One region of the Salipaludibacillus sp. HK11 genome, then DNA from elsewhere that is predicted to be linked to it. Evidence: riboswitches for the same ligand, from Rfam matches in the RefSeq annotation. Region 1 holds a riboswitch; each other region holds the start of a gene.
The links. Region 1 has a riboswitch for cyclic di-GMP ahead of ACM26V_RS19990 (flagellar assembly protein A). Riboswitches for the same ligand answer to the same signal wherever they lie in the genome.
Positions count from the first base shown of each region.

Region 1 (8,030 bases):
GTCCTCTAATTTATTTCTACCAGTTTCAGTTGAAGCCAAGGTAATAGAAGAGTTTTTTTCTGCTGAGGTAGCTTTTTCTTTGGCAATTTGAATAAGTGATGATAATTCTAACAATGCTTGTGAAACTTCTTTAATTGCATCGGTCCCACTTTTCGCCTGCATGTTCATTTCTTCGGCGTAGAGTTTTACATCAGAGGAACTAGTCTTAATTTCTTCTATAGCTGACGCATTCTCTTCTGTTGATTCAGCAACATCAGTAGAAGATTGCCGTACCAAAAAAATCATCTGTTCAATTTTTTGGTTAAGGTTATTAAAAGCGAGACCAAGTTGACCTAGTTCGTCTTTAGATGTAATATCAATTTTCTTCGATAAGTCGATAGTATCTCCATGCATTGACTGAAGGGTCTTGTTCATTTTATCAATTGGTTTCATGACAACCCATTTTAATCCGGTTAATAAAAATGAGACCATGATGATCAAATTTACGATAATTGTGAAATATGTTTGTAGAATGCTGTTTAATTGAGTACCTAAAACGTCTAGAGCACCTGATTCAAATAAAATAATTTGTAAGTACGAAATTGGCGCCCCCATTAATAAACTAAATAAAGTTGCGATAACAATAACAGATACCATTTTCTTCCGAATTGTCGACGGAATGCTTTTTTTTATGAAGCTTTGTTTTTTATCTCTTTCTGACATAAAATTTCCTCCTTAAGGTTATATATAATAGGACTAAAGATACAAATAATTATACCCTATTTACTGTGTAAATAACCCTACTTCGATAAATAAAACAAGTTATTACCTATATATTTCGAGTGCATCCCTGTCATAAAGTTCATATTATGAATCTAAAGGGGTGTTTTATTACTATATTATGTTAATTGAGAAATATATACCATATCAATCTCTTTTGGTGTAGTAATCAATCTAAAGTTGTGTTTATGCAAAATACCGAATAATATGACAATTAATTGAATTTAAATAGTGTAAATTATACTTTTAAAGAAATACTGTATTTATGATTCGACAATTATGTTAAAATTGCGACAATAGTTATAGGTATATATCAACAGGTTGTTAGATTGTTGGAGGAGGGATATAGATGAATCAGAATTTAAAATGGAGAAATAAAATTTCAAACCGAATATTTGCGATAGCGACGTTATTTATTATTCTTTCGATAGTTATTTTAGGTTATGCAAGTTATGAAGTTGCTAAGAGTGAACTGACAAAAGCAGGACAGCAAGACTTAAGGGTAAGGGTTGAATCTGCAGGAGAGTTACTGGCAGTGCTTAACGATCGAGTTGAGTCTGGAGAAGTATCGATGGAAGAAGCGCAAGAAGAAGCACGATCCCGTTTGGCTGGACCAACTATTGAAAACGCTGACAATGGTTCGCCGATTAGAGAATTTCACGACTCACCTTATACATATGGCGAGGAAGGTTATGTTTATGGATTTATGAATGATGGGACAACCGTCATTCACCCTCGCGGGCAGGAAGGTCAAAATCTCTATGATACGCAAGATGAAGACGGCGTTTATATGATTCGTGGTTTAATCGAAGCAGCTGCGGAGGAAGATCCAAATGATCGTTACTATACGTATATGTGGTTAAATGCTGGAGAAGAGGTAGCTAGAGAAAAACATGCGTATGTTACTTTTTTTGACGAGTGGGGATGGATGTATGGATTAGCTGCATACAGCGATGAGTTTTATGAAGCGGCACAATATATTGGGTGGATGGCTATTGCAATAGGAGCTATAACCATCATCATTGCGTCCATTTCGTTATACCTTTTCTTGAATAAAATGAGTCGACAAATTAATAATGTGAGATTTGCTGCTGAAAGAGTGGCGTCGGGCGATTTGTCGGATGATGACTTGGCCGTAAAGGGACAAACGGAAATATCCTTGTTATCAACATCGATTAATGAAATGAAAATAAAGTTGCGAAAAATGATTGATAGTATTCAAGATAAATCTTCTCAAGTGGCCGCCTCTTCAGAGGAATTAACAGCTAGTGCTGAGGAAAATAGCTCATCAAGTGAGCATACTGCCAATGAGATACAATCCTTATCGGATTTAGCGGAACAGGTGAAAGGAAGGTCGAATGATAGCTTAGTTGCTGTTCAAGAACAAGGGAAAGGCTTAAATGAAGTAGTAGCTGCAACGGCACTTCTTAGAACTAAGTCAGAAGAATCTGTATCGATATCCAAAGAGGGCGGAGCATCGATGGATGAAACGTCTGAACAAATGAATGGCATTTCCTTGTCAGTGAACGAATCGATGGAAGTGATTAGAAGGTTGGAATCGCGGTCAAAAGAAATTAATGAAATTATTAGTACAATGACTGATATAAGTGAACAAACAAACTTATTAGCACTTAATGCATCAATTGAAGCCGCAAGGGCAGGTGAACATGGTAAAGGATTTGCTGTAGTGGCTGATGAAGTGAGAAAATTGGCAGAGCAATCAGGTTCATCTGCCGACAAAATAAAGGGTATGATTGTTGACGTACAAGATGACACGAGGACATCAGTGGATTCGATGGAAAGAGTGACAACAGTTGTTGAAAAAGGGCAGTCCTCAATGAAACATATGAAACAATTGTTTTCTCAAGTGGAATCGATCAACTCTGAAGTTGATGGACAAATTGTGGATGTTACAAAAGTGATCGGATTTATGAATGAAAAAGGAACTGAATTAACAAAGGCAATTGAAGACTTCTCATCATACGCAAATACGATGACTGAGAGTACTAACACGGTGGCAGCAACATCTGAGCAGTCATTGGCATCGATGAGTGAAATAGCTAAGACAGCGGAAGAGTTAAGTGAAATAGCTATTAATTTACAAGAGAAAATTAATGAATTTACCACATAATTTATAGCCTGATGTGCTGGTTTGCAGCGCATCAGGCTATTATATTTCGCAATATCAATTTAATAAAATACTAAATTTTCATTCTCATCCAAATGAGCTCGAATATCAAAGTAATCCTTTTTGAAAACATATTGTTTGTCACCGACTTTTATAACAGTGTCTGCCATGACTTCTTTGATTTTAATCTGTTGGTCATATGGGACTTCAATGAATGTTTTTACTCCTGAGGCTGAACCTGCTTGCTCAATTGTAACGCCTTCTTTGCCATGAATCCGTCCGCCCATTGTTTTCCCTTTAATGGTTACACTTCCATCGGAATGGATGAAAGTGTTCACACAACCCTTGCCTTGAATATAGACATCTCCATTACAATGAATCTCACTATTCATTGAGTAATTAAGAGTAATAGAAGAATTGTTTTCTATTGGGCTTTGACATATTTCCATTAAACTATGCGCTTCATTTATGAGATCATCAACATCAGAATTTGATTTTATTACATTGTGATTGTTAACAAGAAAGCTTTTGTATAACTTTATCGCAAATGTATGCCAGCTTCGGTCGAGTAAATCTTGTCTTTCATTAATGGCTTTAACTAACTGTGTAGTTGTTGGTTTTAAATCCTTAAATTTAGTCTCTGCCAACACTTTAATAACAGGAGTCAATCCTTGTTGGCTTTGATACGTGTCCTGGAATTTAGCTGATTGAGTTAATTGTTTCAACACTGTAACGAAAGGTTCAAATATGTGAATGAATGGCTCTAGTTTCTTAGCTATCTCTTCAAAAACTAAACTGTTCTTACCAGCAATCAGTGAACTATTAATCGAGTTACCTACGATGGTAATTGAATTTCGCGTTTGAATAGAACTATGAAAAACATTTCGGTGCATCCATGCAGATCCTTCTGCATCGACGGTCATTTGTTCATTTACATGACCAGTTATTTCAACATCACCGACAAAATGTATATTACCGTCTTCCATATTCAAATCGCCACGATGTAATAGTTTTGGTAGAATAGATACACGTACAAGTTGGCCAATTTGTTCTACTTTCGGTCTGCCCTTCGTTATTGCAATAATTTTATTTTCTTCTGGCAAATATTCTATCCCACTACCCATCTTGAGAATGACCGGCTCACCTGATTTCGCTTTGAGACTTTCACCATAAACATTTATTCCATCTTCTCCAGGAGTCGGATCCATAATAGTAGCTAACATTTCTCCTTCCTCTATGGAAGGAATGTAAATGGATTCTCTGAAATCAATGCTTCCATCGATTTTTTCAGAAAAGGGTGTTGTTCGCTCGTGAATGTCGATAGAGTAAGAAACTTCTCCATTGGAGCCGTCTTTGGGCAACATTCCTTCAGCAATTATATATGATTCTGGTTCGCTGGATTGACATGCAGATTTGATTCGATCGTGCTGAATATTTTCAGTAATTTTCATTTTTTCTAATTGGTCATAGACATCTTTTTCTGTAAGCTGGTTGTTAACTTGTGTGGCTTGAGCGACTTGAATCTTTATTACGTCAGTAGGAGGGTGGTCTTCTATGGATGGGATAATATAATAACCAGGTTCAACAGCTAGAGTTACCTCTTGGTGTTGCTGGTCCACCTTCACCGACCACTTTGTTTCAATCGCTTTTGTCTCTAAGTCGAACTTTAATAAATCACCATTAGTTAAATAGGTTCTACCTTTTACAGGCTCACTATTTTTTAAAACAGTAAAATCCGGTGGCACTTCAAGTAGTGGTTTTTTCGTTTCTGTGTCTTGAAAGTAGAGGCTACCATCTTTGACCCATGCTTTGCCTTGTAAATTTTGGTTAGAAAGGTCTGACAAAGGGGTAGCTTGCGATGGGGATGAGTGGTGATCTTGAATCTCCTTTTTAAGCCAATCTTCCCATCCAGAATCATTTTGATCGCTAGTTGTAGAGTTGTCTATTTTAGAAACAATGATTTTTGCCTTTGATCTATTGAGTCCAAATAGGCGCTCAGAACCTGGATCAACAATTTCAATATGCACATCTTTTTTTTCTAGTTTTAATTGATGGAGTGCCTTCTCAATGGCAGAATCCACATTTTTACCTTGAAATATCAATGACTCAGTCAAGGCAATCACCACCTCTTCAAATAAATTGTAGAAGCAGACTTTTCTGCTTCGGCAGCTCGGCGATCATAGAAGATGTCTTCCTTAGACCCGTAGCTTTGCGCCACTATTTTTCAATAGGTTTGCCATTATCGTCAGTTAATGTAATATTGTAGTAATTTCTACTTATATCATACTCTATTTTGTTAATGATGAAAACGTTTATTTCAGCTCTTAAAACATTATTGCTGTGTTTGCGTGAGCATTAATTTCTTCTTGATCATTAGAAATCATTTGTCATGCTTAGTGACAAAGAACTATACTCTAGCTAGGTGAGTATTTAGTAAATAAGGTGGTTACCATGAAACTGAAAATTTGGATAATAATATCGATATTTTTTGGCGGGGTACTCGGAACGTTGCTTAGGTATGTCATCAATTTACAAACGATGACATTACTTTTCCCTATAGGGACTGTCATTGAAAATTTGCTGGGTAGCTTTTTACTTGGGGTGTTAACAGGATGGATTGTTGTGAAAGTAATTCCTCCTGTTGTGAAGGAAGGAATAGGTGTAGGATTTTGTGGTGGATTCACGACGATGTCAACGTTAGCTGCAGATTCTGTATTTTTAGCAGGGCAAGAGACGTTATTTCAAGCCAGTTTGTATCTTGCAGTCTCTTTGTTAGGTGGAGTTGCACTAGCGTTTCTTGGCATCGCTATTGGACAGAGAGTAGCAACGGGTAAGAAGAAAGCAGGTGTTAAAGTGTGAACATCCTTATTGTCGCCTTAGGTGGAGGTTCTGGAGCAGTATGTAGATACTTGCTTGGTTTATGGATCAAAAATAATACAAAACAGAGAAAGATTCCTACCGCAATGCTATATGTTAATTTACTTGGTTCATTAGGGTTGGGAGTTTTGTTTGGGCTACTTTATCAGGAAACCCCTTTCGTAGACTATGATAACCCAATATTTTTACTACTCGGAGTCGGTTTCTTTGGTGCTTTTACGACGTTCTCAACTTTTACTGTGGAAGCATCTAGCTTGATGAATAAAAGTAAGTGGCGAGAGCTAGGAATTTATATTGGATTTTCAGTAACTGGATGTATTGCTATGTTTGTTTTAGGGATGTTTTTAATAACTTAAAGGCAGATGAAAAACGCATGATCCCTAGGACCATGCGTTTTTTACTATGAATTATTTTTTATCCTTCTGGTGATCTTGATCTGATTCGTCTTTTTTATCTGCTTCCAAATCTCCGTTTAATTGATCACCAATATCGTCACGTAAGTCGTCATAAATTTTCTCTTTAAATTCATCATAGACTTCTTTCTTAATATCATCGTATACTTCATCTTTGACTTTTTCATAGACGTCCTTTTTTATTTCTGTGTAGGCTTGATCTTTAAAATCATCATATGCTTCGTCTTTCATTTGTTCATAAACATCATCTTTTATTTCGTCGTACGCTTCATCTTTGAAGTCATCGTAGATGTTTTCTTTCATCCCACCGTATACTTCTTCTTTGACTTTTTTGCGCTCACGTTTCGAGGTGTGGAGTCTGTCAGCTTTTAAATCTTTCCCCATCATCAGTAATAAAGAAAAGATCATGACCAACATGATAATCGCAAACGGCAGAGCGGCAACGATGGAAGCGGTTTGTAACCCCTCGAGTCCACCACTGACTAATAAAACACTTGCAGTACCTGCAATTAATAGTCCCCAAATTACTTTGATCGATAATTTAGGTGCTAAACTTCCAGCACTCGTCATTGCACCTAAAACATATGAAGCCGAGTCTGCTGACGTGATAAAGAAGACGACAATCAAAAGCACAGCCAAAATACTCATGAAAGTACTAAGTGGTAAATTTTCTAACATGGCAAACAAGGCAACCTCGACGTCATTTTGGACAAGACCACCGATTTGATCATTGCCGCCTAAAATCATATCTAAGGCGGTACCACCAAATGCAGTAAACCATAGTGCTGCTAATAGAGAAGGGACAATTAATACCCCTGCAACGAATTCACGAATCGATCTTCCTCTAGATATTCGTGCAATGAAAATCCCCATAAATGGTGCCCATGAAATATGCCAAGCCCAAAAGAAGATCGTATTATTGCCAAGCCATTCACCGTCACCAAACGGGTTTAAATCCAAGCTCATTTGCGTCACATTTGTGATGTAGCCGCCGACCGTCGTCACAAAATTTTGCGCAATGAACAATGTTGGCCCAGTAATGATAACGAAAAGTAAAAGTATTGCAGCGATGGTTATATTGAGTGTACTTAAAATTTTAATACCTTTGTTGATACCGGTAGCGGCCGAGAACATAAATAAGACCGTAACGATTGCAATAATTGATAATTGCGTCGCTGGGGTATTTGGAATCCAATCGATTAAGTAAGATAGTCCACCAGTAATTTGCAAGGCACTAAGACCAAACGTTGTAGCGACACCTGTTGACGTTGCCAATACAGCAAGTACGTCGATCCCTTTTCCGAGAGGCCCATGCGCTCTGTCTCCTAAAATAGGTTGAAAAGCAGAACTAATCAATGCTGGTTGATCTTTTCTGAATTGTACATAGGCTAATGTGAGTGCTACTAAAGAAAAGATTGCCCATGGGTGTAGTGCCCAATGGAATACTCCGTAACGGAGACCAGCGGCAGCGCGAACACCTTCTGATGCACCAATGTAATCTGGGTGTGGATCAGAAAAGTAAAGGACAGGTTCTGCAACTCCCCAAAATACAAAGCCCACACCAATACCGGCGGAGAACAACATCCCCAACCATGTAATGAATTTATATTCTGGTTTTTCATCTGGTTTCCCAAGTTTTAGCTTACCAAAAGGGCTTAGTGCTAAAAATAGGACAAATGCGATAAAAATCGCTGTTGTTAACATGTAAAACCAACCGAAGGTGTCTAAGGTAAACGCTAATGCTGTCTCGGAAACTTCTGCTAATGAACCAGGTCCGAGCGCCCCCCAAATAAGGAATAATAAGACTAAGGGTGCAGAGATATAAAAAACAATATTTGGTTTTTTTGTTTCGT
Region 1 is NZ_CP181045.1:4,202,043-4,210,072, forward strand. It holds gene ACM26V_RS19980 (methyl-accepting chemotaxis protein) at 1-702, opposite strand, end outside; gene ACM26V_RS19985 (methyl-accepting chemotaxis protein) at 1,109-2,890, shown strand; gene ACM26V_RS19990 (flagellar assembly protein A) at 2,950-5,001, opposite strand; cyclic di-GMP riboswitch class I at 5,049-5,135, opposite strand; gene ACM26V_RS19995 (fluoride efflux transporter FluC) at 5,339-5,746, shown strand; gene crcB (fluoride efflux transporter CrcB) at 5,743-6,120, shown strand; gene ACM26V_RS20005 (BCCT family transporter) at 6,172-8,030, opposite strand, start outside.

Region 2 (8,030 bases), 1.9 Mb from region 1:
AGAGATTAGAAGTGAAAACGAAGGAGCAATCGGACTTTGGCAAACAGCTAACGGAAATGCGATCTGATTACAAAACGGAGAAGTCACTCTATGACCAGAGTATTGCTAATATCCCGGAAGAGTTGCGCTCGCTTGAGCAGTTGAAAATACGGATTCAGGAAACGGAAGCGAAGAAACGCAAGCTTGATGACCTGTGGAAGCATGTACAAAAGGTTTTTCAACAAGCAAATGAGCAATTATTGACGGCGAAATCGAACTTGGAGCATGCTGAAAAGCAAGTGAAAGAGGTCGAGATTAAGCGAAAGAAAGTGCAAAAAGACTATCTTGAGGCACTGGAGAAAGCCGGATTTGAGACAGAAGAGACGTATAAGCAGGCGAAGCTACCAGCAGAGAGCCGTGATGCTTTGAAAGTCGAAATTGATGAGTATCATGCAGCAGTTAAAACGGTGACGGTGCAAATTGCGGATTTACAAGAAGAATTAAAGGACAAGGAACGAACGAATTTAGAGAGTTTACAAGAAACGTTAAATAAACTGAAGCAAGAAGTGGAAGAGACAAGGGCGGCCTACCAACTAGCAAAAAGCAGCTTGGAAACAGCGGGAGATGGCAAGGAGAAAATTGTTGCTGCTGACAAACAACTGGCTGACTATGAAACAGAGTTCCAGCTTGTGAAGGATCTATATGATGTCGTGCGCGGAGAAAATACGAAAAAGGTTAGCTTTGAGCGGTATTTGCAGATTGAATTTCTCGAGCAGATTATTCATGCTGCGAATGAACGTCTGAAGAGCTTGTCTAACGGGCAATACTATCTCGTTCGCAGTGATCGTCTCGAGAAACGAGGTAGGCAGAGTGGGCTTGGACTGGATGTGCTTGATAACTATACTGGACAAATGCGTGATGTTAAAACGTTATCGGGTGGAGAGAAATTTAATGCTTCATTATGTTTGGCGCTCGGGATGGCGGATGTGATTCAAGCGTATGAGGGAGGCATTTCGATCGAAACGATGTTTATTGATGAGGGCTTTGGTTCGCTTGATGAAGAGTCGCTGCAAAAAGCGATCGATACACTCGTTGATCTTCAGCAGTCTGGTCGAATGATCGGGGTAATTTCGCACGTGCAGGAAATGAAGCAGGTGATCCCAGCGACGCTAGAAGTGAGGAAGTCGAAAGAAGGGCACAGTGAGACGAAGTTTGTGTTGAGGTAAATAAAACTTCAATGACTCCACTTTGTCATTTCTTCCTATTGGTAGATCTCTCTATACTCGACAGCGAAAGGTGAAAGTGATCGAAGTTTCGTTTTATTGTATATAGCTTCAAAAAGTAGGGATGCCTCTATTTCAGTGAAATAGAGGCAGTTCAATTAATCAGTGTTTAGTTTGGAATACATGTTAAGATCAATAAATTTCCCATGGATTTTTTCAGCCTGTCTTAGTGTCCCTTCAAATGTGAAATTTAGTTTTCTTAGGACCTTTATTGAATTTATATTCCCAGGCTCTATTTTCGCTTCGATTCTATTCATCTCTATTGTTTCAAATCCATAGTTAAGGAGACTAGAGATAGCTTCTGGTGCATAGCCTTTCCCCCATGATTGTTTGGCAATATCGTATCCAATTTCTGCTTTAGCATTTTCAAAATCGAAATAATTAAAGCCACAAGATCCGATAATTTCATTAGATGTTAATTCAATGATTGAAAAACGTATCGCTTTATTTTCTTTAGAGAGTGCATTAATGTAATGAATCATTTCAGTTGCCTGACCTTCATTACTAAAATTAGATATGTTCATGAACTTCGTAATATCAGGATCAGACCATATTTTGAATAAACTAGCAGAATCAGCGGGTACCATTTTTCTTAAATACAATCTTTCTGTAAATAAACTTGTAATCAATAATTCTCCCTCCATTATAGTTTTATATTGGGATAAAATATTGATATCTGCGCATGATTCATTCCCTTCAATTTCCAGATTTAGGTTAATTGTATCGCATCCAGAAAAATGAGTAAATAACTAAAGGGAAGATTCTCTCATTTCTACCTAGTTTTTAAGACCCTCATCTTCGTCGCTTCTGAATTCTAGGATGTCTCCAGGTTGACAATCCAGAGACTTACAAATAGCTTCTAACGTTGATAGTCGAATCGCTTTTGCCTTTCCATTTTTCAAAATAGAAAGGTTTGCCATTGTTATGCCAACACTTTCAGATAGTTTCGTTACACTCATTTTTCTTTTCGCTAACATGACATCAATATTGATGATAATAGCCATTATTTTTCACCTCATACTGTTAAATCATTTTCTGATTTAATAGTTATCGCATTCTCTAACAATCGCTGGAGAACCGCCGTAAAGACTGCAATCACAACAGAAGCAAAAGTAATTGTCATTCCTATAATTGCTATTCCAGGGTGGAGAGCATTTTGTAAAAGAAGAAATAAACTACCTAAGACATATAAGATACTAATTACAATCGCGCAGTATTTTATATTCATTAAGCCCTTTACAGACAATTCCGAAAATGTAGCGTTATTTTTTATGCAGTCCAAAAGTTTTAAAGCCTGATACAAAGCAAAGAAAAACGGGATGGAGGTTACATATAAACCAATTAAGACGGGATATTGCAAATAAGCAAACTCTGGTGCTGCTTCAGTCGAAACACTTGCGATCCAAGGCAACCAAAATATACACAAGGAAAGTATCGTGATTCCAATTAAAATAACTGCAATTTTCAAAAACAATGTAGATCCAGGTTTCATTAAAATCACCTCACTTATTTATTTAATTTAAATTATACATTAAATTTATCGTTTCACAATAAAAAAACATCCTTTATCAGTAAAAATGTTTTCGTAGCACTCGGAAGATTACTTCTTCGGTAGAGATATTCACCTGTAGAACAAGGATCGAGTGTCACTATGAAAAGCGGCAATTTTGTACTTCATTGTGAGAAGAATCTTCGCATGAATGTCTCAGTTAGTCTGTCTGTGAATTCTATTTCAATTTTACTAGTTAAGAAATATCTAAGATTTTTTATCAAGTTCTTATTTTTTGAATTTTATGTTAAATTAAATATTGTGTGATATAATTTAAGGGAATTAGCGAAGAGGCTAGCTATTTGGCTCTACCTAATGAATATTAGTTAGTTGAAGGTGAAAATGTGATTAAATATAAATGTGAGAAAACATCTTCTTTATTTTTAAAAAAATGCATATACTGAAGGAGGTTTAATTCCTACTTTTTCTGTGATTTTTTCATTGTCACTTTCTTGTATCCTTTTTCTGCGTAAATCATTTTTTATGAACGTATTGACTGTTTCATTTTAGACTTAGTATTTTAGAAGTTGATAAGGTTGATAGTAGTTGCTGCTTTTAAACAATAAGCTCAGCATTGTTGATCTGTAGCTGAATAGTATTTAATGAAATAATTATGTCATTAGCTCAAAATAATAAGAATATGTCGGTCTAAAAGGGTCAATTAACTGTGAACCTTTGTTTTTTGATTCGATAAGTTGTTGTTTATTATGAGCCAAAGAGATGCTTATTTCAATGATAATAGAACCAAAAATAAAGATAAAGGCAAACTAATCGAAAGTTTAGGACGCAAAGCCACAGGTCTAAGGTTGAATGACTATGATTGCTGTGGTTGCCTCAATAACAGGGGGATAAATGATGCTAAGCTCTATTAATGATTCAGTTGAAAAACTAGATAATGAGTGGGTTGAACTGATCCAAAAGGCATATGATATGGGAATTCCTATAGAGAAAATTCGGGAATTCTTATCAAAAAAGGCGGTATAGCTAGTTTTGTTTTATTATTGTTGTAAGCGTTATAAATGACTGAAAATTTAAAATAATTAAGTTGATATTTTTCATTATAATGAAACACTCTCTAGGTGATATTTATTTTGAAATTGATGGAGAGATATAGTATTCTAATGTCTGGTCCACCAGTCTGTTAATATTTAGCGGATTGGGGATCAGGCATTTTATTTAGACGAAAGGTCTAACGATGCTATCTTGCTGGTAAAAATTCTTATCAAGTATATATATGAAATGAGACTTTCTCAAAATTATCATTGGAGATAGTCTTTTTTATTTTCGGGTTACTAGGAAACTTTTCCGGAAAGCAAACTTGATTTGCAAAGATAATGTAGAAGATTAGGCATCTTGTGCTGTATGAAAGAAAGAGCGAAAAAGATACAACAGAAGAAGCGCCGTATTATGCATGATAAATGAATACCGACTTAACATAAAAGCAAAATACTTGCATAAACAAGTATTTTGCCTGTACGATAGTAAAAGTGATTAAGGAGATGGTCCAGTGTCTGAATATAGGTTAGAAGATTCGCTAGGTTTTCTTGTTGCTAATGCTGGTCGATCTCTATCAACTAGTGTGCAACGAGTATTTTCCGAACATGGGTTCAATGTAACTACCGAACATTGGACGATATTAGTTCAGTTATGGAATCAAGATGGGCTTAGCCAACTTGAACTTGCAGAACGAACAGGCAAAGATCAAGCGAGTGTGTCCCGACTTATTCAAAATATGTTAAATCGAGAACTTATTTATAGAAGGAAAGATCCTGTTGATGCGCGTTGTAAAAGAATTTACTTAACGGAGATAGGAAAAGAACAACAAGAGAAACTAATGGAGCTTGTTACTATAACATTAATTAAGGCGACAGAAGGAATTGCGGAAGAAGATGTTGCTACAACAAAGCGTGTTCTTAAAAAAATTGCATCCAAAAATGTAACAACGAGTTGGATTTATGAAGAAACAGGTAGAAAGTTGGGGTTAGATGAATAAAATTCTATTAAAAATGGCGATTCTTTCTGTTTCGCTATTAACTGTAATGGCGGGAGCCGCAATATCTCCTGCACTTGGTGACATTGCCCTTGCTTTTCCGGATGTAAGTGAAACATCAATAAAATTAATATTAACGATACCTTCTGTGATGATAATTCCTTTCATATTTGTTTCTAGTCATTTAACAAGACGCTTTTCAAAGAAACATATTCTCTTTGTCGGAATGTTATTTTACTTAATTGGTGGATTAGGAGGGGGCTTGGTATCAAGTATAGAACTTCTGCTACTCTGTCGCGCATTATTAGGAGTAGGTGTTGGATTGCTGATGCCAATATCGACGGCACTTGTCGCTGATTTTTTTGATGGAGAAGAGAGAACTGCAACTATGGGGCAAGTAAGTGCTGCTAATAATCTAGGTGGCGTTGTACTGTTTCTAATGTCAGGTTTTTTAGCTGCGGTGAGTTGGAGGATGGCATTCAGCGTTTATAGTCTAGTTATTGTTGCAGCAATTGTTGTGTTATTATATTTACCGACTACGAGGCCTGAGAAGAAAGTGCCAGGTATGACGGTCGCACCATTACCCAAAAAACTATACGCTTATGGAGCTGCGATGTTCTTTATCGTTCTAGCATTTTATTCGGTTCCTACGAACATGGCTTTATATATCCAAGAAGAAGGAATTGGCAACTCACAAAGTTCAGGAGCTGTTATATCGATAGCAACAGCAGCAGGATTTTTTGCTGGATTACTATTAGGTAGAGTTAAACGATTATTTCAAACTTATTTTATCGCATTCCAATTATTACTAATGGGTACCGGTTTTTTCATCGTTGCTATTTCAAATCATTTATTCTTCATTGGTCTAGGTGTTGGTTTTATGGGGTTTGGATTTGGCTCGATTTTACCTACTGTATTTGACCAAGTATCACGTCAAGTACCGAAATCACAAACCGTTCAAGCGATGGCGATTGTTACAAGTATGCTGTTTTTTGGACAATTTTCTTCGCCAATTGTTCTCGATGGGATAGGTGTTTTATTTGGCAATGAGTCGATTCGGTTTATGTATATGTTTCTGTCAGGGAGCATGATTTTTGTAGCGATAGTTTTTCTAGCGATAGCGATTAAGGTAATGCTTCTGAAAAAAAAGGGGCAAATGCTGACAAATAAGAATGTTTCCTGAATTTTAAAATACATGGTACATTTATTTCTTTCCGTGCTTGACCGTGTGCGACAATCATATGGTCGAGCACTTTTTTTATTAATGTTGGAAATCGTTCATATTTTATCAGGCATTAAAATAAACGTACGTTTTAAAGAGGTAGGCATATGATTACTGTATAAATCATTAAAGGGGATGAACAAAGTGTATAATTATGTGCCAAATCCGTATCTGCATCCTTATTACACGAACGCGAACGCACAAGTAAATAACTCAGAATATATGTCACGAAGTCAACAAGATTATGAGCAACAAGAAAGTGAAGTTATTCTTACTGGGATAAAAAGAGTCGCTTCGTCAATTGAGCTATATCAGCGATTAGCAAAAGTGGCACCAACCGAAAAGCATAAAAATGACATTCTTCATGCTTTAAAAAACAAAAAGGAACATTTATATCAATTTACGAACCTTTATTCCTCACTTACTGGAAGGCAGCCTGCGTATCACGTTAATAACATGAGTTTTGATAGTTATCTAGAAGGATTACAGATAGCTCAAGATAAGGGAGTAGAGAGTTCTGAAGAATTTAGAAAGAGCGCATTGATTACTAAATATCGAGAGATCCAACATGCATTTTTACGTGCTTCTTCTGGCGAAAGAGCGAATATGACACAATTAAGGTCTTTAAATGATGATGCTATAAAAGACTACGGATCAGCACCTTTTGTCGTTAATATGGAGAAAGTTACGAAGCAAAATGATACGTTCCGCACGGCGTTGTGGACAGGAAAGCATTTGCAATTGACTTTAATGAGTATTGGTGTTGGTGAGGACATCGGTCTAGAAGTACATCCACATCTTGATCAATTCCTTCGCTTGGAACAAGGGGAAGGTCTGGTTCAAATGGGGGACAGTGAATTTAATTTAGACTTTGAAGATAATGTCTTTACAGATTATGCGATCTTTGTCCCCGCTGGAAAGTGGCATAATCTAACTAATACAGGTAATGAAACAATTAAGCTTTACTCCATCTATGCACCACCAGAACATCCATTTGGTACCGTTCATGAAACAAAAGCCATCGCAATCGAAACCGAATAATCACAGAAGCGCAGGGACGGTTCTACTGCTTCCTTCGAGTCTCTAAATAATTGTCTAAATCACGACTCCATACGAAAATGAACTACCCGGAATAACCGAATAGTTCGAACGAAGAGTATTGAGATGATTGAAATTAGAATTGTTAATATGGTTGAACAAACCTCCTTTTATTTTGAAGTATGTGGTTTGTTATTTGCTGGATGCAATATTATTTTATTAAAAGCGAGTAGATGTCTACTCGCTTTTAAAAGTAATGACTTCCTCTGAATCATTAACGATAATTTTGGTTTTACTAGGTTTAGTTTCAGCAATAATAGACCCGTTTCGGATAGAGTATAGGACAGGTGTTTGCCTTCGAACAGCATCATACTCATTCTCGGACGCCATAACAATTAAATTAGCTGGTTTGCCTTCTTCGATGCCGTATTGTTCTTGAATATTCAGTGTTTTAGCACTGTTCGTAGTAATTAAATCAATTGAATTGACAATTTGTTCATACCCCGTTAACTGACATACATGAAGCCCCATATGTAAAACTTGTAACATATTTCCTGTACCTAAGGGATACCATTGATCGAAAATATCATCGTGGCCAAAGCATACATTTACGTCTGCCTCTAACAATTCTTTCACTCTAGTTATACCGCGTCGTTTTGGGTACGTATCAAAGCGACCTTGTAAATGAATGTTCACTAATGGATTAGCTACGAAGTTGAGGTTGGCTAACTGCAATAAACGGAACAACTTCGCTGTATAAGCGCCATTATAGGAATGCATTGCTGTAGTGTGACTTGCGGTAACTTTTTCTCCCATCCCTAATCGATATGCTTCGGCTGCAACTACTTCTAAGAAACGCGATTGTTCATCGTCAATTTCATCGCAATGAAAATCAACTAATTTATTATACTTTTCGGCTAATTCAAAAGCGATTTTAACAGATTCCACACCATATTCTCTAGTGAATTC
Region 2 is NZ_CP181045.1:955,202-963,231, forward strand. It holds gene ACM26V_RS04995 (AAA family ATPase) at 1-1,205, shown strand, start outside; gene ACM26V_RS05000 (GNAT family N-acetyltransferase) at 1,361-1,891, opposite strand; gene ACM26V_RS05005 (helix-turn-helix domain-containing protein) at 2,039-2,266, opposite strand; gene ACM26V_RS05010 (DUF2975 domain-containing protein) at 2,278-2,754, opposite strand; cyclic di-GMP riboswitch class I at 3,563-3,648, shown strand; gene ACM26V_RS05015 (anti-repressor SinI family protein) at 3,664-3,795, shown strand; gene ACM26V_RS05020 (MarR family winged helix-turn-helix transcriptional regulator) at 4,319-4,804, shown strand; gene ACM26V_RS05025 (MFS transporter) at 4,797-5,984, shown strand; gene ACM26V_RS05030 (cupin domain-containing protein) at 6,168-7,064, shown strand; gene ACM26V_RS05035 (cytosine deaminase) at 7,299-8,030, opposite strand, start outside.
Region 2: it holds a riboswitch for cyclic di-GMP, as region 1 does, so the genes downstream of both, ACM26V_RS05015 (anti-repressor SinI family protein) here and ACM26V_RS19990 (flagellar assembly protein A) in region 1, are expected to answer to the same signal.

Region 3 (8,030 bases), 740 kb from region 1:
GTTGAACGACGATTTCTGTTTTGCGGTCGGTGTCGGTAATCAAGTATGGGACTTTCATTGGTGGTGTTGATGCTCCGACTGAAATTGCTTTTGCTGATGTGCCTGGGGAGCCGACTGTCCATAAATTTGGCCCGCTGTTTCCATTCGATGTAACGGCAACTACTCCTTTTTCGACGGCTTGATCAAGTGCTTTGCTCGTTGGCCAATCGGGTCCATTGACTGTGTTGCCGAGTGATAAGTTTATGACGTCAACTTCATCTTCGACGGCTTTCTCGATTGCTTCGATGACTTGTTCGGTTGTGCCCATTCCGTTAGGTCCGAGCGCGCGATAGGCATGAATTTCTGATTCGGGTGCAACGCCTTTTAGTTTTCCGTTAGCTGATATGATTCCGGCGACGTGAGTGCCATGGATGGTCGGGACCCCTTGTTCTTTCTTTGTTTCCATCGGGTCGTCGTCTTGATCGATGACATCAAAGCCTCCGTGATAATTATCTTTTAAATCGGGGTGGGCATAATCAACGCCGGTATCAATGACGGCAACTTTTACACCTTTACCTGTCAAGTTGTCGTCTCCCCTAGTAAATAGGCTGTTCGTGTTCCCTGAAGTTCCGCCGATAAATGGAATGCTTTCATCAACGTAGGGCTGATAGAATGCGACTTTATCGATGCTTGCGACTTCGTCTAGTGCTGCGACTTTGTTGGCTTGTTCTTCGGAAAGTTGTATCGAAAATCCGTTAAAAATGTGCTTGAACATCTTTCTTCGTTCTGCACCTTCTATCGTTTGTTCTACTTTTTTTGCTAGTTTTTTTGGATTGTTTTTTGCTTCAATAATATAAATTGCTGGTTGATCATTTGTCGTACTGATCGGCAGGACGCCATCGTGAATTTCGGGCCGATCGGGAAAGGTGATCGTCTCTTGTTCGTCGTTGTTATTGTTACTGTTGTTGATTTCAATTGATCTCGGATGCTCGAGTCGATCATAGGTGTCATTTTGTGCGCTGCCTATAAGCGGAAATAGTACCGCGGTGAGGCAAAGAATGATTAGCGCTATGAGACTAATTTGTTTATATAGAGAGCGAAGGTTAAAACGTTTGTTCAATATTAAATCCCCTTTCGTCACTTTTCCTGCCCCTCTATCTTTTACTATTTATTGCTCTTTTATCCATTGAAATGAGATTGTAACTGGTTAAGGTGGTGAGTTTTGTTGCGAGGAGTTGCAGAGTGAGTCTTAGGGTGCGGTTGCTGGTTCACAGGAATGTCTGGGGAAACCTTCTTTTAAGGGATTCGAGCGATATCATATCCTGTTAAACTCAACAAGCTCACACTGCTTTTTACAACCATAAAAAGAGGCACCTCTTGAATTTTCCAAATAATATTGGGGAATCGTCTAGGAAATATGGTAAAATAATACTCTGCATTGGGTATTTTGATTTTTTTGAGGAGTTGTGGTTATGGACAAATTAAATCTATTATCTCATTTTAACTTGTTAAGGGAGTTACCTGAAAAAGAACTGATTATGCTAGGAGAGATGAGTAAGGAGATGATTCATCCAAAAAGAACAATTGTCGCCTCTCCGAATACACCAACAAACACTGTTTATCTTCTCAAAAAAGGACAAGTCCGTTTGTACCGAGTAAATCAAGCTGGCAAACAATTTACGCTCGATATTTTCACTGATGGCAATATGTTTGGCTCTATCGGTAAATCATCTCCCGATAGTGATTTCTATTATGTAGAAACGATAGGAGAATGTCATGTTTGTTGCATAAGCAATGAGCAGTTCACCCTCTTTTTAACTAGAAATCCGTCAGTCGCCTTGAAACTACTCGATATCTTAACTGTTCGCTTACAAAATACGTACCAATTAAGTGAAAAAATTGCCTTGGACCCAGTCGAAGATAGATTGCTTTTCATCCTTAACAAATTAACTCATTCGCTAGCTACTTCTGATGACTCTTGGCTGACTGCTTCAGTAAAATTAACTCAAGCTGATTTGGCAACAATGGTTGGCTCATCAAGAGAAACGATTAGTCTAATAGTTAAAAATCTTGAAGAAAACAATGTTATTAGGCGTAAAAATGGTTTTTATCAATTAAACATGAATGAGAAAGTTGCTGATTATCGATAACAAAGTCTTATCATTTTCTTCATTAGCTCATCTGCTTAATTAAGCAGATGAGCTCTTTTGTCGCTTCGTCTGTTCTACAATGCTTCGAGAAAATGCACTTCTTCGATCTTGAAGGAAATTTCTAACTTCCTCTGCCGTCATCCCTTGATTTTTTGCTTTGATCATCAAACTCTGCCACTCTTTGTCCAAATCTGCGTTAATACTTTTTCTAACCATCACCACGCCCCCTTTCCTATAATTCTTTTAAACTAAGGAGGCCTGGCAATCATTGGTGCAAGCTACTCGACTTGGTGCACCTTTAGACCCAAAGCTTTGCGTCTCTGCCTTTCGACAGGTTTGCCTTTTACTAGTAAAAGAAAAATGATTGTGTGCTTTAAATCAAGGATTTCTTATTGACAGATAATCAATCTTTCATTTTATTTTACACAATTTAACTATCAAAAGATGTTAGCTAACTTACATTTTTTGAAATATATGAAAAATCTCAACAATGCGGCAGACATTCCATTTGTACCAACACCACATTCCACTAATTTCTGAATACGCTAAGCTTCAGTCTAACCAAAGAAAGAGAAAAAGCGTCTGCTTTTCCTCTAAGATAACCTATGCTATTAAACGTGATAAGTTCGCCAATTACTTCGTTCCGAACAAGCGGTCTCCAGCGTCACCTAGGCCTGGTACTATGTAGCCGTGGTCGTTTAACTTCTCGTCCAACGCCGCAAGATAAATATCCACATCAGGATGAGCTTTCTCCATCGCTTCAACGCCCTCAGGTGCCGCGACGAGACACATCAATTTAATGTTTTTCCCACCACGCTTTTTCACGACATTGATTGCCTCAATTGCTGAACCACCAGTTGCAAGCATCGGATCAACAACAATCAATTCACGTTCCTCAATATCCTTTGGAAGCTTCACATAATATTCCACCGGCATCAACGTTTCAGGATCGCGGTACAAACCAACATGTCCCACTTTAGCTGCAGGAATTAACCCCATGATGCCATCAACCATACCTAGCCCTGCACGAAGAATCGGAATAATTCCTAATTTTTTACCAGCAATCGTCTGGCAATTCGCCATTGCTACCGGCGTTTCCACCTCAACATTACGAAGCGGAAGCTCTCTCGTGATTTCAAAAGCCATCAACCCAGCAATCTCATTTGTTAATTCGCGAAACTCTTTTGTACCAGTCTCTTTCTTGCGAATATACGTTAACTTATGTTGAATGAGAGGATGATCGAACACATACACTTTACCCATTAAAACCCGCTCCTTTATAGATAGAATCCATTTATTTTTACTAGAAAAACTTGGCTTCTCGCCAAATCCTTCATGGCGAAAGCCTTAGTTTATCTTATACTTTAATCCTTTAACAAAGTTAAACATTCTTAAAGTACAAAAAGATTCATTAATCACTTACACGCTCCTAAGAAATTCTACACAAAACAACAGTTATATTCAAGAGTCAACTTAGAATCCCATCAACAAAAAAGAGCACCTGCCAAAAAACCGACAGCTGCTCATCAATTATTTATTCATCTGCGTAAAGCGGGAAGCGTCCCGTTAACTCAAGAACCGCATCCTTCGCATTATTCAACACATTCTCATCTTCCACATTCTTCAACACAAGGCCAATAATCTTACCGACCTTCTGCAATTCGCTCTCCTTAAAACCACGAGATGTCACAGCAGCCGTACCAATGCGCAAACCACTCGTAACAAAAGGACTTTCTGGGTCAAACGGGATCGTATTTTTGTTCGCAGTAATCCCCACTTTGTCCAACGCTTCCTCGGCGATTTTTCCTGTCAAAGATAATCCTCTCAAATCAAGTAATACTAAATGATTATCCGTTCCTCCAGAGACGAGATCGACGCCTTCCTCTTTCAGAGAGGCGGCAAGTGCTGCGGCATTCATTTTGACTTGCGCAGAATACTTTTTGAAATCGTCTTGTAGTGCTTCACCAAGTGCGACCGCTTTTGAAGCGATCACGTGCATAAGCGGTCCACCTTGAAGGCCTGGGAACATCGCTTTGTCAATTTTCTTTCCATATTCTTCTTTACAAAGAATCATCCCACCACGTGGTCCACGGAGGGTTTTGTGCGTTGTTGTCGTCACAAAATCAGAAAAAGGAACCGGATTTTGATGATCACCTGTTGCAACTAATCCAGCAATGTGAGCCATATCAACCATTAAGTATGCATCAACCTCATCGGCTATTTCACGGAATTTAGCAAAATCAATTTCACGCGGATAGGCACTTGCTCCAGCGACGATCATTTTCGGTTTGTGCTCAATTGCTTTAGCACGCACATCTTCATAATCGAGGAGACCAGTGTCTTTGTTAACACCGTAATCGACGAAGTTGTATTGCTTCCCACTAAAGTTGACTTTACTTCCGTGTGTTAAGTGACCACCGTGCGACAAATTCATGCCGAGCACTGTATCTCCTTGCTCAAGAAAAGCAAAGTAAACTCCCATATTTGCTTGTGCACCCGAATGGGGTTGAACATTTACAAATTCTGCACCAAAAAGTTTTTTGGCTCGATCACGAGCGATATTTTCCACAATGTCTACGTGTTCGCATCCGCCATAGTATCGTTTTCCCGGGTAACCTTCTGCGTATTTGTTCGTTAAGACAGATCCTTGTGCTTCCATGACTGCTTTTGATACAAAGTTTTCCGATGCGATTAATTCTATGTTGTCTTGTTGACGCTTTAACTCATCTTGCATTGCATTAAAAACATCCTTGTCTTGCGCACTTACGTGACTTAAAGCTTGATTGTTTTCTGTTGCCATTAGTCAAAACCCTCCCTGAACTCATTCACGCTAACTTTGTTGATACTTGGTCATACGTGTTCTAGTTTTCAATCTGTTCTTTATTTTATACTGTTCTTCCTCCATTGTAAAAGGGCAAACCACTTGTCAGACGAATGAATTCGTTTTCAATTTGAAAAATGACGAATCTTCGGACTATTATGGCTGTAACATTTCGGCTTTGGCGTTTATCTTTCGCTAAGCAGATACATTTATTTAGTTAGTGCTGTATCTTGCGCCCCTTTCTTTCCAATTCTACTCGCCAAGGGTCACAAGACGCTCCTTCTTGTGACCCTTCCTTTCCTGAATTAGCTCGCATGGGGCACAAGACGCTCCTTCTTGTGACCCTTCCTTTCCTGAATTAGCTCGCATGGGGCACAAGACGCTCCTTCTTGTGACCCTTCCTTTCCTGAATTAGCTCGCATGGGGCACAAGCTGCTTCTTCTTGTGACCCTTCCTTTCCTGAAATAGCTCGCATGGGGCACAAGACGCTCCTTCTTGTGACCCTTCCTTTCCTGAATTAGCTCGCATGGGGCACAAGCTGCTTCTTCTTGTGACCCTTCCTTTCCTGAAATAGCTCGCATGGGGCACAACTCGCTCTCTCTTGTGACCCTTCCTTTCTAGAATTAGCTCGCACGGGTCACAAGACGTTCCTTCTTGTGACCCTTCCTTCCCTGAAATAGCTCGCATTGGGCACAAGCTGCTTCTTCTTGTGACCCTTCCTTTCCTGAAATAGCTCGCATGGGGCACAACTCGCTCTCTCTTGTGACCCTTCCTTTCTAGAATTAGCTCGCACGGGTCACAAGACGCTCCTTCTTGTGACCCTTCCTTTCCTGAATTAGCTCGCATTGGGCACAAGACGCTCCTTCTTGTGACCCTTCCTTTACAGAATTAGCTCACATGGGGCACAAGCTGCTCCTTCTTGTGACCCTTCCTTTCCTGAAATAGCTCGCATGGGTCACAAGCTGCTCCTTCTTGTGACCCTTCCTTTCCTGAAATAGCTCGCATGGGTCACAAGCTGCTCCTTCTTGTGACCCTTCCTTTACAGAATTAGCTCGCATGGGGCACAAGACGCTCCAGCTTGTGACCCTTCCTTTCCTGAATTAGCTCGCATGGGGCACAAGACGCTCCTTCTTGTGACCCTTCCTTTCCTGAATTAGCTCGCATGGGGCACAAGACGCTCCAGCTTGTGACCCTTCCTTTCCTGAAATTAGCTCGCATGGGGCACAACTCGCTCTCTCTTGTGACCCTTCCTTTCCTGAAATAGTTCACATTGGGCACAAGACGCTCCTTCTTGTGACCCTTCCTTTCCTGAATTAGCTCGCATGGGGCACAACTCGCTCTCTCTTGTGACCCTTCCTTTCTAGAATTAGCTCGCATGGGTCACAACTACCTCCGTTCCTTTCCCACTACACCAAAGATTAAATAGTTTCTTCTGGCAATACCCAAACCAAAAAAATCCTCCGTGTTGTGCCTAAGTAGTTCCGACACTGAGGAGAAATTGTGAAATAACAGCTTAATTATCACATTAAAATCGAAAATAATCACACAGATTGCCCAAATTAAGAGTATACGATAGCATGGAGCTATGTATTCTAAAGTAATCTTGGTTAAAAGTAGACTATCGAATTTGGATTAAATCGATAATGATTGTAAGATTCAGTTAATTCACCTATAGGATGGATTTACTGCCAATAAACCTATATTTGTTATCAGATAATGTTTAAAAAGACACATTTTCTTTTCTTTCACATCAAACAAGGTAGGTGATAGTTTGGCGAATAACATAAAGAAATTCCTCTTAGACCCTAATAAGTATTATTGGACAAAACTGATACTAGCGCTATTACTTATTACAATTAATTGGATATTTATTCATCTCTATGGATATGGCAATATTGTCAGCTCTATTATTATTTTAATTTTCATCTTGTATCTCATCTTTTTTATCATTGTATATTTAGCTAAATCAATTAATAAAAAACGAGAGAAAAAATAAATGCAATATTCTTAAATTATGTATAGAAGCATTTCCCACCCAAGTACTAGCCAAAAAAGAGAGCAAATCACTATACGTTTTGCACTCTTTTTGATTGGTTATTTTTATTTTCTCCACCGAAACCGAACCATTTAAAGTTACACTGTGTTTCCTTTTTTATGATTGTTAACACTCACTTAATGTGTAAACGGCTCTCTCGCCGCCAATTAGTTTTGGCCTTGTTCGTGCAAGCGTTAAATGCGCTTCACCGATTTGTTTCACCGACGTGCGAATAGGAACGGCAACTTTTTTCAAATGCATGCCAATAAAGGTGTCACCAATATCGATGCCCGCGTCAGCGGCAATTTCTTCTACGACAACGGGATCCATCATATTTTTGAAAACAAACGATGCCATAGAGCCACCTGCTTTTGGTACAGGAACCGCAGATACGGGAGTTAAGTTGTGCTGCTTTGCAACCTTTCTTTCAAGCACGAGTGCACGATTCAAGTGTTCACAGCATTGAAAAGCGAGTTGTACCTTCGTTTTTTCACGAAAAGCATCTAAAGCAGTCCACAATTCAGTCGCGACTTCGGTTGTTCCGGCGCTACCGATGTGTTTTCCGATCACCTCGCTTGTGCTTGTGCCAATCACGAATAGGTCATCTTCGCCAAGTTGAGCAACTTGCTGAAATTCGTTTAGCGCCTCCGTCAGTTTTGCCGCCAATTGCCCTGTGAATGAGTCATTCATAACAATCCCTCCTCATTAAAGATAGAAAGAAATGAAGGATGAAATCACCCTTCATTAAGCTTCATATTCTGTAATTTTTCCGATACGTCTCGCATGGCGGCCACCTTCAAATTCAGTAGTTAGCCAAACTTTGGTAATTTCTTGCGCAAGCCCTGGCCCGATGATACGTTCCCCCATCGCTAACACGTTCGAATCGTTATGTTCTCTCGTTGCTTTTGCCGAAAAAAGATCATGAACGAGTGCGCAACGAATCCCTTTTACTTTGTTTGCTGAAATCGACATGCCGATGCCTGTCCCACAAATAATGATGCCACGGTCGACTTCTCCGTTAGCAACCATTTCTGCTGCTGGAATT
Region 3 is NZ_CP181045.1:3,462,404-3,470,433, forward strand. It holds gene ACM26V_RS16200 (S8 family serine peptidase) at 1-1,099, opposite strand, end outside; gene ACM26V_RS16205 (Crp/Fnr family transcriptional regulator) at 1,452-2,129, shown strand; gene ACM26V_RS16210 (anti-repressor SinI family protein) at 2,169-2,345, opposite strand; cyclic di-GMP riboswitch class I at 2,379-2,480, opposite strand; gene upp (uracil phosphoribosyltransferase) at 2,763-3,392, opposite strand; gene glyA (serine hydroxymethyltransferase) at 3,664-4,929, opposite strand; gene ACM26V_RS16225 (TIGR01440 family protein) at 7,112-7,675, opposite strand; gene rpiB (ribose 5-phosphate isomerase B) at 7,730-8,030, opposite strand, start outside.
Region 3: it holds a riboswitch for cyclic di-GMP, as region 1 does, so the genes downstream of both, ACM26V_RS16210 (anti-repressor SinI family protein) here and ACM26V_RS19990 (flagellar assembly protein A) in region 1, are expected to answer to the same signal.

Region 4 (8,030 bases), 2.1 Mb from region 1:
AAGTGAATTCAATATTTGATTTAATTTGCTGATAATCATCCCATAGTCTTGGTTCCGACTTGTTGTTAAATAATAGTAATTTTTCCCACATGTTTTTTTTAAACAATAGTTTCACCTCTCAAGGATGACTTTTTTTTGAATATGTTATTTACGTAAGGTATTCTTTTGGTATTAGATACTGAGCCAAGAACTGGTACTTTTAATAGCGTTTCAATTTCCCTTTCCGTCCTGATTTTATTATCTATACTATTAAGTAATAATGAGACACCTATTCCTATAATCATTCCTAATGCAAAACTCGCATAACTTAGACTGTTATTAGGAGGGTTAATGGGGCTCATTGAATTATGAACAAGAGATTCTGATAACAATCCAACTTCAGAATAACCCAACCTCTCATTTAAAACCTCTGGAAAGACATCACCTATTGTATTCGCTATTAGAGACGCTTTTACTGGAGAATCAAATATCACACTAACTTGAATTATTTGTGAATCTTCTAAGTCAATTGCTTCAACTTGATTACTTAATTGAGAAGCTGAGATATTTAAAGACAGTTTTTTCACTACTTCTTCCATTACAATAGGTTCTGTAATAAAGACTTTCATCGTATTCATATTGACATTTTCTTCAACAATAATAGTTGAAGTCGCTGAATAGAGCGGATCAGGCTGAGTGCTATTACTATAATAAGTACCTGCCCCACCAAAGAATATCGTCAATAAAACAACAATCCACAACCTTTTTACTATAACTTCTAAAATAGGTTTTATTTCTATCTCTTTTTTCTCTAAATCATTCATACAATTCTCCTCTCTTTATGTATAGCAGTTAAAAAATGAAATAAACCTTAATATTTATAAGACAAAATCTTATAATCTCCATATTAATTCTTAATAACGAACAAGTCAACCTTTAAATTAGCATAATTACCTATATAAAGAATTATTTTATAAAATAACTTTTATTTACGCGTATTTATGATAGAATATTCTTAATCTTTAAGGCTCCATAATCTACTTACAAAGGAGAGGGACAAGTGGAAACAGTTGAAAATATTATTGGTGAAATAAGTGGCGTCGTTTGGGGTTTACCATTAATCTTTTTACTTGTAGGAACTGGACTTTATTTAACTATTCGTTTAACATTTTTTTCATTTCGACAACTGCCATATGCATTATCATTAGTTTTTAAGAAAGGAGACACAAAATCTAAGGGAGATATTTCTCATTTCCAAGCATTAATGACAGCATTAGCTGCAACAGTAGGAACAGGAAATATTGCAGGGGTTGCCTCTGCTGTAGCTGTTGGTGGGCCAGGTGCGGTTTTTTGGATGTGGATTACCGCTTTTGTAGGGATGGCGACGAAATACGCTGAAGCTATTCTCGGAGTTAAGTACCGGGTCGAAAATGAAAATGGCGAAATGTCAGGTGGCCCTATGTACTATATTGAAAAAGGACTTAACTTGAAATGGCTCGCCGTCATTTTCGCTGCTTTTGCTGCGTTCGCTGCTTTTGGGATAGGAAATATGGTTCAGTCTCATGAAGCAGCTGGTGTTGCAAGTCAGAATTTCAATATTCCGGTATGGGCAACAGGGATATTCTTAGCTGTTCTAGTAGCTTTAGTTATTATTGGCGGAATTAAAAGTATCGGAAAAGTTGTTGGTGTTATCGTACCAGTTATGATTATTTTTTATATTGGCGCAGGCTTGCTTATTGTACTTAGTAACTTCGCTGATGTCCCAAGTGCTTTTGCACTAATATTCACTGATGCATTTACAGGTCAGGCTGTAGCGGGTGGTGCTGTTGGGGCTGTAATCCAACAAGGGGTTGCTCGAGGTATCTTCTCCAACGAAGCAGGTCTTGGTACAGGAGGAATCGCCGCAGCTGCTGCGAAAACTGATTTACCTGCGAGGCAAGCTCTCGTTTCAATGACACAAGTATTTATTGATACAATCATTGTTTGTACAATTACTGGTTTGGCACTTGTAATGAGTGGGGTGTTTGAAAGAGCAGATGATTTTGATTCTGCTGCTCAGTTAACTTCCGCGGCTTTCGAGCAATACTTACCAGGTTTTGGTGGTATTATCGTTGCAATTGCATTGTTATTTTTCGTATTTTCAACAATAATAGGCTGGTCATACTTCGGTGAAAAATGTTTCACCTATTTATTTGGTATTAAAGCTGCGATGCCTTACCGAATTGCATTTGTTATTGCACTATTCATTGGTGCTGTTGTCTCCCTAGATGTTGTTTGGGGATTCGCAGATGTCATGAACGGTCTTATGGCCTTTCCTAACTTAGTTGCCCTACTACTACTCTCAGGTGTGGTTGTAAATGAAACGAAGAAGTTTAGAAAGAAACGTCAAGAAGAAAAAGCAGAAGAGAATAAAGCTAGTTAACATTTAAAAAACCTGTGCCTTTGAAAATTTAGGCGCAGGTTTTTTAAAAAAGAGACAATCATTATAATATAATTGTCTCCCTTAATATAATCTTGTAAACATTAATCCTATTTCTTAATCAAATAATGAGCTAACTGATTCGTTATTATGAACTCGTAAGATACCTTCGGCTAATAACTCACCTATAGAAAGAGAGGTAATTCGTTCATCCCTTTTTTCTTCCGTTTGGTAGATAGAGTTTGTAATTACAACTTCTTTTAGCTGCGAATGACGAATTCGTGCAACAGCTGGTTCGGACAGAACACCATGAGTACAACACGCATAAACTTCATTCGCACCATTTTGCATCAAAGCAAGTGCTCCAGATGTTACTGTTCTTGCTGTATCAATCATATCATCAATGATAATTGCTGTCTTACCTTCAATATCTCCAATAACATTAATACCAAGAACTGCGTCCGGAGCATCACTTCTTTGCTTATCCAAAAACGCAATTGGGCAATCAAGTTTATTTGCTAGCGCTCTTGCTCTTGACGTTCCAGCATTTTCAGGTGCAACAACAACTATGTCCTGTAGTTTTTTCTCAAGAAAATAATTCGCAATAATTGAATTAACATTTAACTGATCGACGGGAATATTGAAAAACCCTTGAACTTGAGGAGCATGTAAATCAACCGAAATAACCCTAGTCGCACCAGCGGCTTCCAGCAAATTAGCAATTAATTTTGCTGTGATAGGCTCTCTTGATCGAGCTTTTCTATCTTGCCTTGAATAACCATAGTAAGGGATTACAATATTAATAGTCTGCGCTGATGCTCTCTTTAAAGCATCAATCATAATAAGTAATTCCATTAAGTATTCATTACCTGGTTCTGCTGTTGATTGGATTAGATATGTATCAAAACCTCTTATCGTCTCTTCAATATTCATCTGAACTTCTCCATCTGCAAAACGTTTAATTGAACATTTACCTAACTCAACTTGCATATGCTCTGCAATTTCCTCAGCGAGAGGTGGATTGGAATTCAGTGTAAATAATTTCATCTTTGATAAATCTCTATTATTGCTCATGTTTCCCCTCCATAATTCATCATCTTTGAACTATTCTATCACAATATTTATCATCTGTTGATGTAAATCGTATAAAAGCCTTTTATTATTTATTGTCCTCTTAACACTATTTTATTCGATGGCTAAGTTTTAGTCAGCAAAAATCGATAAATTCCTAATATAACAATAGTGCAAGTTTAATGTTGAGGCAAAATTAAAGCTTTAGATCTTCCTATTATCTATACTAGATAATTGTATAAATAGTGGTAAAAAGGTATAATTTAATGGATGTGTTTATATTCTATAAAATACTTTTTAAAATATTCAGTTTATGATATTAAAGGATTCGATTGGACGTGATCATTTGTTAAGAAGAAACATACCTAATGGCATAACGATGTCAAATTTAATTTTCGGTTTTTTATCTATTGGATCAGCATTCATGAGTGATTTCCAAAACGCAGCGATTTTCATCTTAATCGGAATGATGTTAGATAGTATGGATGGTTGGATGGCAAGAAAACTTGATGTAGAAACCGCTTTTGGTAAAGAATTAGACTCTTTAGCGGATATTGTTACTTTCGGAATAGCTCCTGCTATTTTAATGTTTGGTACTACCTTTTCCAATATGGGAATGATAGGTCTTATGATTGCGGGTATGTTCCCTTTTTTCGGTGCGATTAGGCTTGCAAGATTCAATATAGATGAAGAAACAACATCTTCAAAAGGTTTTTTTACAGGAGTGCCAATAACTGCAGCAGGTGGTATTATTGCACTATTAACAATCTTTAATTTTATCGTTCCCCAAGCAGCTATTTCTGTCATTTATACATTGTTATGTGTTTTGATGGTCAGTAAATTGAAAATCCCTAGTTTAAAAGAAGTGCCAATTCCAAAGTATGGAACTATTATAACTGCATTGCTAGCTTCAATGCTTATAGTAACAGGTTTCAACGCTTCTATTGAATATTCAAATTGGATTATTTTTGCTATATTACTTTATTTAGCATTTATGCTCATTCATTTTATATTGAAGAAAAAAAGATTGAATTCAAAGTAATACTAAAAAGACCACTGATTACTATTAATCAGTGGTCTTTTTTATATGAAAGTTGATTATCTTTAAAAGTCCTGTATTATTGATAAAAATTTGTTTATTTTATTGACTAAGGGGTATTAAAAGTAACATAACGTATAGGAAATTCCCTCTCTTTTACAATAAAATAAGAATTCTGTTGAAATTTGTAGATAATTGTTGTAAAATTTAATAGTAGTAGTTCTTAGGTATCGTATTTGCACTAAATTGACAATTGAAACGTAAGTGGCAAAACTGTGGAAACACAGTGACGCAAAACTATAGGGGCTAAAGCAATGCTACGCCAGCCAGTTGCCGTTTCAGGAGAACATCCTGTTACAGGGGTGTTTTTTTTCGCTCCTTTATTGAGGCAGTTTGCTGACTTTGTATAGTTCACTATAGTGAAAAAACTATACACAAGGAGGTTCACTCATGTTACAAATGAATGTAAAGGTCCTAGAAGAAGATCGAAATTCTCTTGTATTTAACGATCCAATGAACTTAATTTCAGATTCGGTTAAGAAAGAAATGAGCGACCTTATTGAAATCTACGAGTCCAAAACTAAAGTTCCCGCTAAAAATGATTTAAGAAATTTGACTTTTTATAGTATACAAGGTTATGACGATCAAACAAAACAATTTCTTGCAGAACAGACCAAATGTGGCGATGAACAGTCTATAAATCTTCTCATCGTTGATGGCCCACTCCACACAGACTTATTGAAATTTTTACTTTTACCCGTTAATGGAATTGTAACGATACCTTTTCTAACAGATAATTTTGACTTTGTTATGGACGGATTAGCACAACATGATGTAATCTTAGAACATGGGTTGCACAAAAAATTAAGTAAAGATTTGATACACAAAAAGTCATTCTCTACACCTATTAAACAATTTATATTAAATAAAAATAAAATTTCAATTGATTTATCCGATCGAGATCATCAAGTTCTACAGCTGCTTTTAGATGGGCATAGTAATTCAGAAATAGCTGAAAAAATGCATTTTGCCAGATCTACCGTTTCAACAATCATTAGTGCTCTACTTAAGAAAATGAAAGCATCTGATCGAACGGATGCTACAGTTAAAACTATTCGATATGGATGGGTAGACTGTTATAGGTGAATTTTGTTACTAAAAAACTACTAAAGCATGATGATAAAAATCATGCTTTATTTTTTGTTACTTCGCATATGTAAGAATTGCCCCTGGACTTATGGATTTACCAATTTGTGTCTCAACTTGAAGGGCAATGGCCTGTGTAATTTTTTAGTCATTAAATCGAAAGTATCTCAGTTAAACGAAACAAATCATTGTCGAATTCTTTGTTCACTTCTAAAGATTCTGTAATATTCATATAAAATAAATGATTATCTTTTATTCCTATCACTTTATTCGTTTCTCCTTCAATGAGCAGTTCAACTGATTTCACCCCCATTTTACTACCCAAAATTCTATCGAATGATGATGGATCGCCACCTCGCTGAATAAAACCTAACGTTGTTTTCCTTGCATCTACCCCTGCTTCGTTTGCTAATTGGTTCTTTAAATTTGAAGCACTGCCTGATCCTTCTGCGAGTAAAATAATGTGATGAAGTTTCCCGCGTTTTTTTCCATCGTTCAATTTTTTAATTATTTCATCCATGTCAACTGGTCTTTCAGGAGTTATAATTATTTCCGCTCCACCAGCTATTCCAGCATGAAGAGCGAGATCCCCGCAATTTCTCCCCATCACTTCAATAATTGTTGCCTTTTCGTGAGAGGTTGATGTATCGCGAATTTTAGAGATCGCTTCCAAAACTGTATTAACAGCAGTATCAAATCCAATTGTATAATCTGTATAAGCTAAATCGTTATCAATCGTACCAGGGATCCCAATCGTCTTAATCCCCATATTGCTTAGTTCCCTCGCACCTTGAAATGAGCCATCTCCACCAATAACTACAAGTCCATCAATGTTATTTTCCTGTAATTTCTTCATCGCTATTTTTCTACCTTCTAAAGTTTTGAACTCTTCACAACGAGACGATTTCAACATCGTTCCACCTTTATGAATAATATCTCCAACAGAAGACGCTTCCATCTGAGTCATGTCACCATCAATTAAACCTTGAAACCCTCGATTGACTCCCATCACTTCAATATTATGATAAATAGCGGAACGCACAACAGCACGTATTGCGGCATTCATACCTGGAGAATCTCCTCCACTTGTTAATACGCCAATTTTTTTCATTTTAAAGTCCCCCAAATATATTTGATGTCTGACATCCAACATATATTCTATGTTACACAGTATTTTAAAAAAAATCTAGCTTTTTTATAGAACGCTTTCAGCTTTTTATCTATTCATCGAAGAAAATCATTAAAATTATTAAATAAAACAAAAAAAAGCAGTCACATGATTAACTACTTTTTTTCGTTTAAATTGTGATCCAAGTTACTTCATATATGAAATCCCGACGATGATTAACAAAACAAACATGACAACAATAAGAATAAAAGACATTGAATCACCCGCCTTTATCATAATAACTTACAGTATATGTTATGTTAGTTCACCGAGTTTCGATTGGATTTCTTGTATTTTGCTAGTCTGTATAGTCCATGAATTCAACTAAATCTTCGAGAGGAATAGCAAGTCCTACTTTTGTCCTTGAACCCTCATGTTCCACTCTTGTTGTAGCATAAACGACTCCAACGACATATCCTTGATCATTAATAACGGGACTTCCACTACTACCTTGATAGATAGGTGCATCGAGCATAATAACAGGCTGGGCTCTGCTTTGGAATGTAGTTGTGCCAATTAGATTACCTTCGTTTGCAATATAATTAAAGAAAAGTGGATTACCAATAACATAAACTGGTGAACCTACTTCCCAATTTTCTTCAAACTCTAATACTGGTGGAGAATAATCGCCGGGGTCAATCTTAAGAATTGCAATATCCGACTCTTCATTTTTTTCTACGACATTCGTAAGAAAACTTTCACCATCTTCAAATGTCACTACAGGTTGTGGGTCATTACTTACAACATGTTCATTCGTCATAATATGTCCATCTTCTGAAATGTAAAAGCCAGTTCCTTTGCTATTACCTGCTCTCACAACCACAATGGATTCTTTGTAGAGTTGAACGTCTTCATTATTAGACAATTCCTGCGATGTAGCAATGAAGTCTATAGCAGGGAGGTTAAAGAGCTTTGGCCATATCGCAAATACGTTGCTTAGTAACGCAACAATCAGTAACGAAGCTATGAAAATTTTCATTCCTTTTCTTTTTATCTTTGGTTGTGATACTCTCTCTTCGGATTCTCCCTCTGGATTAAAAAATTCTTCTTTTGTGTAATATCTTTCACCATCAAAAAATAAATCTTCTTCTTTTTCTACTAAAGTTTTCTTTTCGGGTTTATCATTTCTATTATTATATTCATGCTGATCATCTGTAATCGTTTTCCCCTCCCATTCAACACACCGGCCGCCATTCTTCTCAAATATC
Region 4 is NZ_CP181045.1:1,120,833-1,128,862, reverse strand. It holds gene ACM26V_RS05730 (CpsD/CapB family tyrosine-protein kinase) at 1-106, opposite strand, end outside; gene ACM26V_RS05725 (YveK family protein) at 99-803, opposite strand; gene ACM26V_RS05720 (alanine/glycine:cation symporter family protein) at 1,040-2,401, shown strand; gene ACM26V_RS05715 (ribose-phosphate diphosphokinase) at 2,516-3,472, opposite strand; gene pssA (CDP-diacylglycerol--serine O-phosphatidyltransferase) at 3,816-4,511, shown strand; cyclic di-GMP riboswitch class I at 4,765-4,846, shown strand; gene ACM26V_RS05705 (response regulator transcription factor) at 4,959-5,654, shown strand; gene pfkA (6-phosphofructokinase) at 5,806-6,765, opposite strand; gene ACM26V_RS05695 (hypothetical protein) at 6,970-7,014, opposite strand; gene ACM26V_RS05690 (S1 family peptidase) at 7,121-7,801, opposite strand.
Region 4: it holds a riboswitch for cyclic di-GMP, as region 1 does, so the genes downstream of both, ACM26V_RS05705 (response regulator transcription factor) here and ACM26V_RS19990 (flagellar assembly protein A) in region 1, are expected to answer to the same signal.